2 regions of the Curtobacterium flaccumfaciens genome follow, and region 1 is predicted to be linked to the other one. Evidence: predicted binding sites of a transcription regulator. Region 1 holds the regulator's gene; the other holds the start of a gene.
The links. Region 1 encodes HrcA, which represses chaperone genes, less so after heat shock. Its sites were predicted from a motif close to TTNGCACTCGNNNNNNNCGAGTGCNAA; they were not measured.
Positions count from the first base shown of each region.

Region 2: the regulator HrcA is predicted to act here: its motif matches at 1,643-1,669, upstream of groL (chaperonin GroEL).

Region 1 is NZ_CP106879.1:2,102,070-2,107,158, forward strand. Features, by position in the region: gene hemW (radical SAM family heme chaperone HemW) at 1-659, shown strand, start outside; gene OE229_RS10060 (DUF4870 domain-containing protein) at 702-1,175, opposite strand; gene hrcA (heat-inducible transcriptional repressor HrcA) at 1,286-2,305, shown strand; gene dnaJ (molecular chaperone DnaJ) at 2,339-3,451, shown strand; gene OE229_RS10075 (16S rRNA (uracil(1498)-N(3))-methyltransferase) at 3,451-4,188, shown strand; gene OE229_RS10080 (histidine triad nucleotide-binding protein) at 4,227-4,580, shown strand; gene OE229_RS10085 (PhoH family protein) at 4,570-5,089, shown strand, end outside.
Region 2 is NZ_CP106879.1:80,486-85,574, reverse strand. Features, by position in the region: gene OE229_RS00415 (DUF2332 domain-containing protein) at 1-6, shown strand, start outside; gene OE229_RS00410 (DUF3263 domain-containing protein) at 103-444, shown strand; gene OE229_RS00405 (LytR C-terminal domain-containing protein) at 441-1,046, shown strand; gene OE229_RS00400 (cold-shock protein) at 1,250-1,453, shown strand; gene groL (chaperonin GroEL) at 1,711-3,333, shown strand; gene OE229_RS00390 (hypothetical protein) at 3,693-4,538, shown strand; gene OE229_RS00385 (hypothetical protein) at 4,544-4,684, shown strand; gene OE229_RS00380 (sensor histidine kinase) at 4,694-5,089, opposite strand, start outside.

The DNA.
Region 1 (5,089 bases):
TCTCGCTCGACCTCATCTACTCGACGCCGGGGGAGTCCCTCGCCGACTGGCGGACCTCGCTCGACGCCGCGATCGCCTGCGAGCCCGACCACGTGTCGGCGTACTCGCTCATCGTCGAGGACGGCACCGCGATGGGTCGCATGGTCGCCCGCGGCGAGCTCCCCGCCCCCGACGACGATCTGGCCGCCGACATGTACGAGCTCGCCGACCAGGTGCTCGGCGACGCCGGCTACTCCTGGTACGAGGTGTCGAACTGGGCGCGCGGTGACGCGCACGCGAGTCGCCACAACCTGTCCTACTGGAAGGGTCACGACTGGTGGGGCGTCGGCCCCGGCGCGCACTCCGCCGTCGCCGGCACGCGCTGGTGGAACGTCAAGCACCCGGCCGCGTACGCGAACCGGGTGCTGTCGGGGGAGTCGCCGGCCGCCGGCCGCGAGACCATCGACGACGAGACGCGGTACGTCGAGCGACTGCTGCTGGCGGCGCGGGTCCGCGGGGAGCTCGCGACGAGCGAGATCCGACAGGAGGCCCGTGGCCGGGTCGCCGGCCTCATCGCACGCGGACTCGTGGACGGGTCGGCCGCGGTGCGGGGACGGATCGATCTGACCCTGCAGGGTCGCCTGCTCGCCGACGCGGTGGTGCGGGAGCTGCTCGACTGACGGTCGTGCGCACTGCTTGCTGCGCACTGCGCTCCGTTGCCGCTACTGCTTGATGAACTCGATCGAGAGCGGGTAGCGGTAGAACTGGCCCTGGTTCGCGGCGATCGCGGCCATGATGCTGAAGATCAGCGAAACGATCGCAGCGGCGAGGATGATCAGGAAGCCGACGCCGAACACCGACGTGAGCGAACCGACGAAGTACGCGATCGCCATCGTGATGTGGAAGTTCAGGGCGACGCGGGTGTGCTCGCGCACGAAGCCGCCGCGGTCGCGGAGGACCAGGTAGGCGACGAGCGGCACGACGACGGTGAAGAAGATGCCACCGATGTGGGTCAGCGTCGCCCACAGGCGCTGGTCCTCGGGGCGCATCGGCTGGGGCGGGGTGTAGCCGGCGGGGTACTGCGGTCCGCCGGGGTACTGGGTCCCGCCGGGCTGCTGGGGGCCACCGGGTCCGTGGCCGTAGGGGCCGCCGGGCTGCTCGGGTCCGTGGCCGTCGGGCTGCTGTCCGTAGGTCATGGCGGAAGCGTATCGGCCGACCGCACGGAAGTCCCGGGCCGTCAGCGGTCGGGCGTAGGATCAGCAGTCGACACGTCCGAGTGCCAGGTCGATCGGGAAAGGAGGCGCTCGTGGTCAGTGAACGCAGCCTCGAGGTCCTCAAGGCCATCGTGCGCGACTACGTGGCGTCGCGTGAACCCGTCGGGTCGAAGACCATCGTCGAGCGGCACGCCTTCGGGGTCAGCGCCGCCACGATCCGCAACGACATGGCCCTGCTCGAGGACGAACAGTTGATCGCGGCACCGCACACCTCGTCCGGCCGGGTGCCGACCGACAAGGGGTACCGCGTCTTCGTCGACCACCTGGCGGGTGCCCGTCCGCTCTCCAGTGCGCAGCGGCACGCCATCGAGACCTTCCTCGGCGCCCCGAACGACCTCGACGAGGTCCTCGGGCGCACCGTCCGGCTGCTCAGCCAGCTCACCAACCAGGTCGCCCTGGTGCAGTACCCCTCGATGGTGCGCGCCCGGGTGCAGCACGTCGAACTCGTCCGGCTCGGTGACGCGCGGTTGATGGTGGTGCTCATCACCGACACCGCCCGCGTCGAACAGCGGGTGGTCGAGACCGACGTCCCGCTCGACGAAGGCTCGCTGGGCGAACTCCGCACCGTGGTGAACGGCGCGACCGTGGGGCTCCTGCTGCAGGACGTCCCGACCGCGCTCCGAGCCGTGCCGCAGCAGCTGCGCCCCGACGCCCAGACGCTCGGCGGGGTCGTCGTCGCCACGCTCATCGAGCAGGTCGCGGCGAACCGGCAGGACCGCCTGCTGATGGCCGGTGCGGCGAACCTGGCGAAGAGCGAGCAGGACTTCTCCGGCGGCCTCTTCCCGGTGCTCGAAGCGATCGAGGAACAAGTCACCCTGCTCCGGTTGTTCGGGGAGATGCAGGTGGACGACATCGCGGTGGCGGCCAGCATCGGCGTCGAGAACGCCGAGTACGGGCTCGACGCCACGAGCATCGTGGCCGGCGGCTACCTGGCCGGCGGCGAGGTGGCCCGCCTCGGCGTCCTCGGACCGACCCGGATGGACTACGGCACGAACATGGCGGCCGTCCGCGCCGTCGCCCGCTACCTGTCCAAGCTCCTGGGCGAACACTGACCAACCGACCGAACCCAACCGACTGAGGGATACGTGGCAGACCACTACGACGTCCTCGGCGTCCAGCGAGACGCCTCCGATGCCGACATCAAGAAGGCCTACCGCCGCCTGGCGCGTGAGCTCCACCCGGACGTGAACCCGGCACCCGACGCCGCCGAGCGCTTCAAGGACGTGACGCACGCGTACGACGTGCTGAGCGACCCCGAGCAGCGACGCCGGTACGACGCCGGGCCGCAGGCCGACAGCCCCTTCGGTGGTGGCGCCGGTGGCTTCAGTGACATCTTCGACGCCTTCTTCGGTGGCGGCGGTGGCGGCGGCCGTGGGTCGGGCCCGCGCAGCCGTGCCGAGCGCGGCCAGGACGCCCTGCTCCGCATCGAGGTCGACCTCGACGAGGTCGTCTTCGGTACCCACAAGGACGTCGAGGTCGACACGGCGGTGCTGTGCGAGACCTGCCACGGCTCCTGCTGCGCACCGGGCACCAGCCCGCGTACGTGCGACATCTGCGGTGGCTCCGGGCACATCCAGCGCCAGGTCCGCTCGCTCCTGGGCAACGTGGTGACGAGCGCCCCGTGCGGCACCTGCCGCGGGTACGGCACGGTCATCCCGAGCCCCTGCCCGACCTGCCAGGGTCAGGGCCGCGTCCGCGCGCGTCGCACCGTGCCGGTGGACGTCCCCGCCGGCGTCGACTCCGGCCTGCGCCTGCAGATGCCAGGCCAGGGCGAGGTCGGTCCGGCCGGCGGCCCGTCCGGCGACCTGTACCTCGAGATCCGCGTGCGCCACGACGACGTCTTCAGCCGTGACGGCGACGACCTGCTGGCGACGCTCGAGGTCGGCATGACCGACGCCGTCCTGGGCACGACCACCACGATCGACGGTCTCGACGGTCCGGTCGAGCTGGAGATCCGACCGGGTGTGCAGAGCGCCGACGTCCTCGTCATCAAGGACCGCGGCATCACGAAGCTGCGCGGGAACGGTCGCGGCGACCTGCGGGTCGGCGTGCAGGTCGTCACCCCGACCAAGCTGTCCCACAAGGAACGGCAGCTGGTCGAGCAGCTCGCGAAGTCGCACAAGACCACCGCTCCGCAGCTCGCCCGGTTCCAGCAGGGCATGTTCGGCAAGCTCCGCGACCGGTTCTTCAACCACTGATGGCGTCGTTGTACCTCGTCGACACGCTCGACGGCGTCGCGGTCGGTGACCCGGTGTCGCTCGACGGGGCCGAGGGCCGGCACGCGGTCTCCGTCGCGCGTGTCCGGGTCGGCGAGGTCCTGCGGATGGCCGACGGACGGGGCACCGTGGTGTCCGGTCCGGTCACGGCGCTCGGCAAGGACACCCTGGAGCTCGCGGTCGAGACCGTCGAGCACCAGGATGCGCCGCGCCCGTCGCTGACGCTCGTGCAGGCCCTGGCCAAGGGCGGCCGTGACGAGATGGCGGTGCAGGCGGCGACCGAGATCGGCGTCGATCGGGTCGTGCCGTGGTCGGCCGCGCGCAGCGTCTCCCGGTGGGACGGCGCGAAGGTCGAGAAGGGCCGTGCGCGGTGGGCCGCGATCGCGCACGAGGCGGCGAAGCAGGCGATCCGTCCGCGCGTGCCCGTCGTCGTGCCGCTGGTGACGACCGGACAGATCGTGTCCGCGCTCGGTGACGGGACCACCCTCGTCCTGCTCGACCCGACCGCGACCGTGCGACTCGCCACCTGGGAACCTCCGACGGACGCCGAGGACATCGCCCTCGTCGTCGGCCCCGAAGGCGGCATCGACGGCGCGGAGCTCGACCGGCTCGAGGCCGCGGGTGCCGTGCGGGTCCGACTCGGTGACAGCGTGCTCCGCACGTCCACCGCCGGACCGGTCGCACTCGCTGTCCTGCAGGCGCGACTGGGTCGCTGGTGAGCCGGACCACGCCGTCGGGCGCGTCCTACGATGGAGCCATGAGCAGCAGCACGCCCAGCGTCTTCTCCAAGATCATCGCGCGCGAGATCCCGGCGACCATCGTCGCCGAGGACGACCGTGTGATCGCGATCGAGGACATCGCCCCGAAGGCCCCCGTCCACGTGCTCGTCGTCCCCAAGACCGAGCAGTACGCGAACGTCGGCGAACTCGCAGCGGGCGACCCCGAACTGTTGGCCCACGTCGTCGCCACCGCGCAGCGGATCGCCGACGAGCGTGCCGACGGCCAGTTCCGACTCGTCTTCAACACCGGCGAAGCCGCCGGTCAGACCGTGTTCCACGTGCACGCGCACGTACTCGCAGGTGAACTGCAGGAAGGCACCCTTGCCGGTTAACGAACCCGTACAGCCCACCGCCGCCGAGGACGAGACCGTCTCGGTCTCGCTCCAGGTCGACGGCATCGCCATGGTGCAGCTGCTCGGCCCCCAGGACCGTCTGCTCAAGACCGTCGAGCGCCAGTACCCGGGCGTCCGGGTCGTCGTCCGTGGCAACGAGGTCACGCTGACCGGGCCGGAGCGCGACGTCGCCCGCGCGAAGGCGCTCGTCGACGAGCTCGTCGGCATGGTCAGGCGCGGGCAGGAGATCGGCCCGGCCGACATCCCGATGTCGGCACGGATCCTCGACGACGACCGCAAGCCGTCCGACACCTTCGGCACCCCGATCGTGTCGAGCCGCGGCAAGTCCGTCCGCCCGAAGACCGACGGGCAGCGTGCGTACGTCGACGCCATCGACGAGCACACCATCACGTTCGGCATCGGTCCGGCCGGTACCGGCAAGACGTACCTGGCGATGGCCAAGGCCGTGCAGGCGCTGCAGCGGCGCGAGGTCAACCGGATCATCCTCA
Region 2 (5,089 bases), 1.6 Mb from region 1:
CTGTGACCGGTGTTCGCGACAGTCCAGCGCCGTGCCAGGGTCCGGATCGACTCCACCCCTACGATGTGCGAGACCCGTTACCCGACCGTGATCGGAACCGCCGTGACCAGCCCCACCGACGAACGCAGCGTCGACGAGCGCAGCGCTGACCAGATCAGTGCTGACCAGCTCAGTGAGCTCGCGAAGCACGTGCTGACGTTCGAGCAGGACCGGGCACGGCACGACCGCACGAAGGAAGCGGAGATCCGGGTGGAGTTCGAGATGTCGGCGGCGCGCTACTACCAGGTGCTGAACCGCGTGATCGACTCGCCCGCGGCACTCGCGTACGACCCGCAGCTCGTCAGCCGGCTGCAGCGGCTCCGTCACGCGCGCACCAGCGCCCGGGCGACGCGCAGCTTCGTCGCGCCCGGCGCAGCTCCCGAAGGACGTGAAGAGGAACGATGAGCACGAGATTCCCCCGAGACCGGTTCGACGACGTCGCCGACGGCCCGCGGGTCGGTGCGCACCGCGGTGCCCAGCGTCGCGGCCGTGGCTGGATCGCCTTCGCCTGGGCAGCACTCGCCACGGGTGTGCTCGTCGGCATCGGGGTGCTCGTCCTCGCACTGCTGAACGGCAGCTACTCGTTCAACGGATCCGACTCGCCCTCGGCCTCCACGTCGGCGTCGGCGACCGCGAAGCCCTCGGCGACGTCCAAGCCGTCGGCGTCCTCGTCCGCCGGTTCCGGCTCCGCGGGGTCGGGCAGCGCTGCGGCCGCGACGCCGGCACAGCAGGGCACCACCACCGTCGTCGTGCTGAACGGCACGACCACCACGGGCCTCGCGAGCCGGGCGAGCGCGGCGCTGACCGGCGCCGGCTGGCAGGTCGCCTCCACCGGTGACGCCGGGACGACCGGGTCGACGTCGACGATCGTCTACTACCAGCAGGCGTCGCAGGCGGCGGTCGCGCAGGGCATCGCGAAGCAGCTCGGCGTCACGGCGGTGCAGCAGTCGGCGGCGTTCCCGAACGCCGACGTGAGCGTCGTCCTCGGCGCCGACTACACCGGCTGAGCGACCGCCGCGGGGCGTCCTGCCGGTCGTCGCGCCGCGTTTTCCGCCCATTGTGTGACGGCTGTGTTTCGAGCACGTTGAATTCTGACGGAATCGACGTGAAACAACGTCACACCTCTTGCCTGATCGGACGGGTTCGGTCAGAGTCCCATGCAGACGACGATCACGTCGTTCCGCACTGCAGTACCAGGGAGCAAGAGATCATGGCCAACGGAACCGTGAAGTGGTTCAACGCTGAAAAGGGCTTCGGCTTCATCACCGTGGATGGAGGGGGCCAGGACGTGTTCGTGCACTACTCGGCCATCGACATGTCGGGTTACAAGGTCCTCGAGGAGGGCCAGGCCGTCGTGTTCGACGTCGGGACCGGGTCGAAGGGCCCGCAGGCAGAGTCCGTCCGCCCCGCCTGAGCACCACCACTTCCAGAACGCGCCGTCCCGCCAGGGGCGGCGCGTTCGTCGTGTGCGGGGACCGCGACCGGCGCGGGGAGCGCGACCGCGGCGGTGGTGCGGGGTCCGCCGGACGCGACGTGTCCTGGGAAGTCGTCACGAGCCTCCCGACTGTGTTGCACTCACACCCGTCGAGTGCCAGAATCGGCGTTGGCACTCGCTCACGCTGAGTGCCAGCACGACCCCCAAGACGACGTCCGGGAGGGACGAAAAACCACATGGCTAAGATCATTGCTTTCGACGAGGAGGCCCGCCGTGGCCTCGAGCGCGGCCTGAACCAGCTGGCCGACGCCGTGAAGGTGACGCTCGGCCCGCGCGGCCGCAACGTCGTCCTCGAGAAGAAGTGGGGTGCCCCCACGATCACGAACGACGGTGTCTCCATCGCCAAGGAGATCGAGCTCGACGACCCGTACGAGAAGATCGGCGCGGAGCTCGTCAAGGAGGTCGCCAAGAAGACCGACGACGTCGCCGGTGACGGGACGACCACCGCGACCGTCCTCGCCCAGGCGCTCGTCCGCGAGGGCCTCCGCAACGTCGCCGCCGGTGCCGACCCCGTGTCGCTCAAGCGCGGCATCGAGAAGGCCGTCGCCGCCGTCTCCGACCAGCTCCTCGCCAACGCGAAGGACATCGAGACCAAGGACCAGATCGCCGCGACCGCGTCGATCTCTGCCGCTGACCCGACCATCGGCGCGCTCATCGCCGAGGCCATCGACAAGGTCGGCAAGGAAGGCGTCGTCACCGTCGAGGAGTCGAACACCTTCGGCACCGAGCTCGAGCTGACCGAGGGCATGCGCTTCGACAAGGGCTACCTGTCGCAGTACTTCGTCACCGACCCCGAGCGTCAGGAAGCCGTCTTCGAGGACGCCTACATCCTGATCGTCAACTCGAAGATCTCGAACATCAAGGACCTCCTGCCGGTCGTCGACAAGGTGATCCAGGCGGGCAAGCAGCTCCTGATCATCGCCGAGGACGTCGACGGTGAGGCCCTGGCCACGCTCGTCGTGAACAAGATCCGCGGCATCTTCAAGTCCGTCGCCGTGAAGGCCCCGGGCTTCGGTGACCGCCGCAAGGCCATGCTGCAGGACATCGCGATCCTCACCGGTGGCCAGGTCATCTCGGAAGAGGTCGGCCTCAAGCTCGAGAACGCGACGCTCGACCTGCTCGGTCGCGCCCGCAAGGTCGTCATCACCAAGGACGAGACCACGATCGTCGAGGGTGCCGGCGACGCCGAGCAGATCGCCGGCCGTGTCCGCCAGATCCGTGCCGAGATCGAGGCGACCGACTCCGACTACGACCGCGAGAAGCTCCAGGAGCGCCTCGCGAAGCTCGCCGGTGGCGTCGCCGTCATCAAGGCGGGTGCCGCGACCGAGGTCGAGCTCAAGGAGCGCAAGCACCGCATCGAGGACGCCGTCCGCAACGCGAAGGCTGCCGTCGAAGAGGGCATCGTCGCCGGTGGTGGCGTCGCCCTCATCCAGGCCGGTGCCGTCGCACTCGAGGCCCTCGAGCTCGAGGGTGACGAGGCGACCGGTGCGAACATCGTCCGCGTGGCCATCGACGCGCCGCTCAAGCAGATCGCGCTGAACGCCGGTCTCGAGCCGGGCGTCGTCGCCGCCAAGGTCCGCGAGCTCGAGTCGGGTTGGGGCCTCAACGCCGCGACCGGCGAGTACGTCGACCTGATCGCCGCCGGCATCATCGACCCCGCCAAGGTCACGCGTTCGGCGCTGCAGAACGCTGCGTCGATCGCCGGTCTGTTCCTGACCACCGAGGCCGTCGTCGCCGAGAAGCCCGAGCGCACCCCTGCTGCTCCGGCTGGCGACCCGACGGGTGGCATGGACTTCTAGAGTCCGTCTGACGGAAGGGCCCCGCACGCTGCGCGTGTGGGGCCCTTCCGCGTGTGGGGGGGTGTTCGGGAGGTCACAACACCCCGCTCAGGTCCGCCGAGCGGTCACGAATTGTCGGTCTGGCCCGTTCCAGTCGACTGGGTGTGACCGCTCGGCGGCGCGGGGGCGGGGAGTCATGGCCGGTTCGTGCCTGTGGCTTGCGCTTGTGTGGGGTCCTCTCTCCCGCACAGGAGGCCCGGCTCTCCTCGTTCTCCACAGGTTCCGAGCACACATGGTCGGCTCTCGTGCCCCGCAACGACCATGGCGGCATGTCAGCTGCCCGTCGCCTCCCTGCTCCGTTCGACCGGTCCACTTTTCGCGTGGCAGATGCGGTGGGGCACGGCATCGATCCGGAACGTCTCCGACGCGCCGACCTGGCAGCCCCGGTCCACGGTGTCCGTGCGCCGATCGATTCGGTGGACTTCATCGACGCCCTCGCCCTGGTCATGCGTCCCGATCAGTTCTTCAGTCACACGACCGCCGCCGCGATCTGGGGTGCGCCACTGCCGCATCCGGTGCGGTCGGTCGGCCCGGTGCACGTCTCGACCACGAGGGACGGGAGCCGGATGCGTCGGCCGGGCGTGGTCGCGCACCGCCTCGACCAGCCGAGGACCGTGGAACACCGCGGGTTCCTGGTCAGTGTCCCTGCGCAGATGTGGTTCGAGTGCGCCGGCGTGCTCGCACGTGACGCGCTCGTCGCCATCGGGGACCACCTCGTCGGACCGGCCGGGCTCGCGACGGCGGACGACCTCCGAGCGTCGATCCGCCCCGGCACACGCTTCGCGCTCGCTGCTCGGCGCGCGCTGGACCTCGTCCGGGCCGGGGCGGAGTCGCCGCAGGAGACCTGGCTCCGACTGGCAGTGGTCGACGCGGGGTTCCCCGAGCCGGAACTGAACGTCGACGTGCACGATGGTGCGGGGCGGTTCCTCGGCCGCGTCGACATGGCGTGGTCCGAGTTCGGCATCGCGTTGGAGTACGACGGCGATCACCACCGCGAGCGCGACACCTTCCGAAACGATCAACGACGGGACAACGGGTTCGTGGTGAACGACTGGCTCGTGATCCACGCGACGGCATCGGACGCACACCGACCCGCGGTGTTGTTCGAGCGACTCCGCCAGGCGTTCGAGGTCCGAGCGGTCGGAGGTCGTCGACGGTCAGCCTGACGGCCGTGATCGCCACGCTGAAGATCTCGTCGTCGGGCGGTCACGACACGTCGTCGGCCGTGCGCCGGCCGGTCACGAACTGTCGGTCAGCAGGCATGCAGACGACAGATCGTGACCACTCGGCGGCCTCGAACGGGGTGTTGTGACCGCTCGGGTCAGGCGGCGAAGTCGCGGGGGAGCAGGGGGAGCCAGACGCGGAAGGTGGCGCCGCCGCCCTCGGTGTCGAAGACCTCGACCGAGCCGTGGTGCGCCGCGACGATGCCGGAAACGATGGCGAGCCCGAGGCCCGAGCCGCCGGTGTCGCGGGCGCGGGAGGTGTCCGCACGCCAGAAGCGCTGGAAGATCTTCTCGCGCAGCTGCGGCGGGATGCCCTCACCGTGGTCGATCACGTCGAGGTGTGCCATGCCCCGCTCGTCGTCCACGCCGATGCCGATCTCGATCGGGTCATCGTTCGCCGTGAACCGCATGGCGTTGCCCATCAGGTTCGTGACGATCTGGCGGATCTTGTTCTCTTCCGCCAGGACGATCGGCGGGCGCTTCGGCAGCACGAC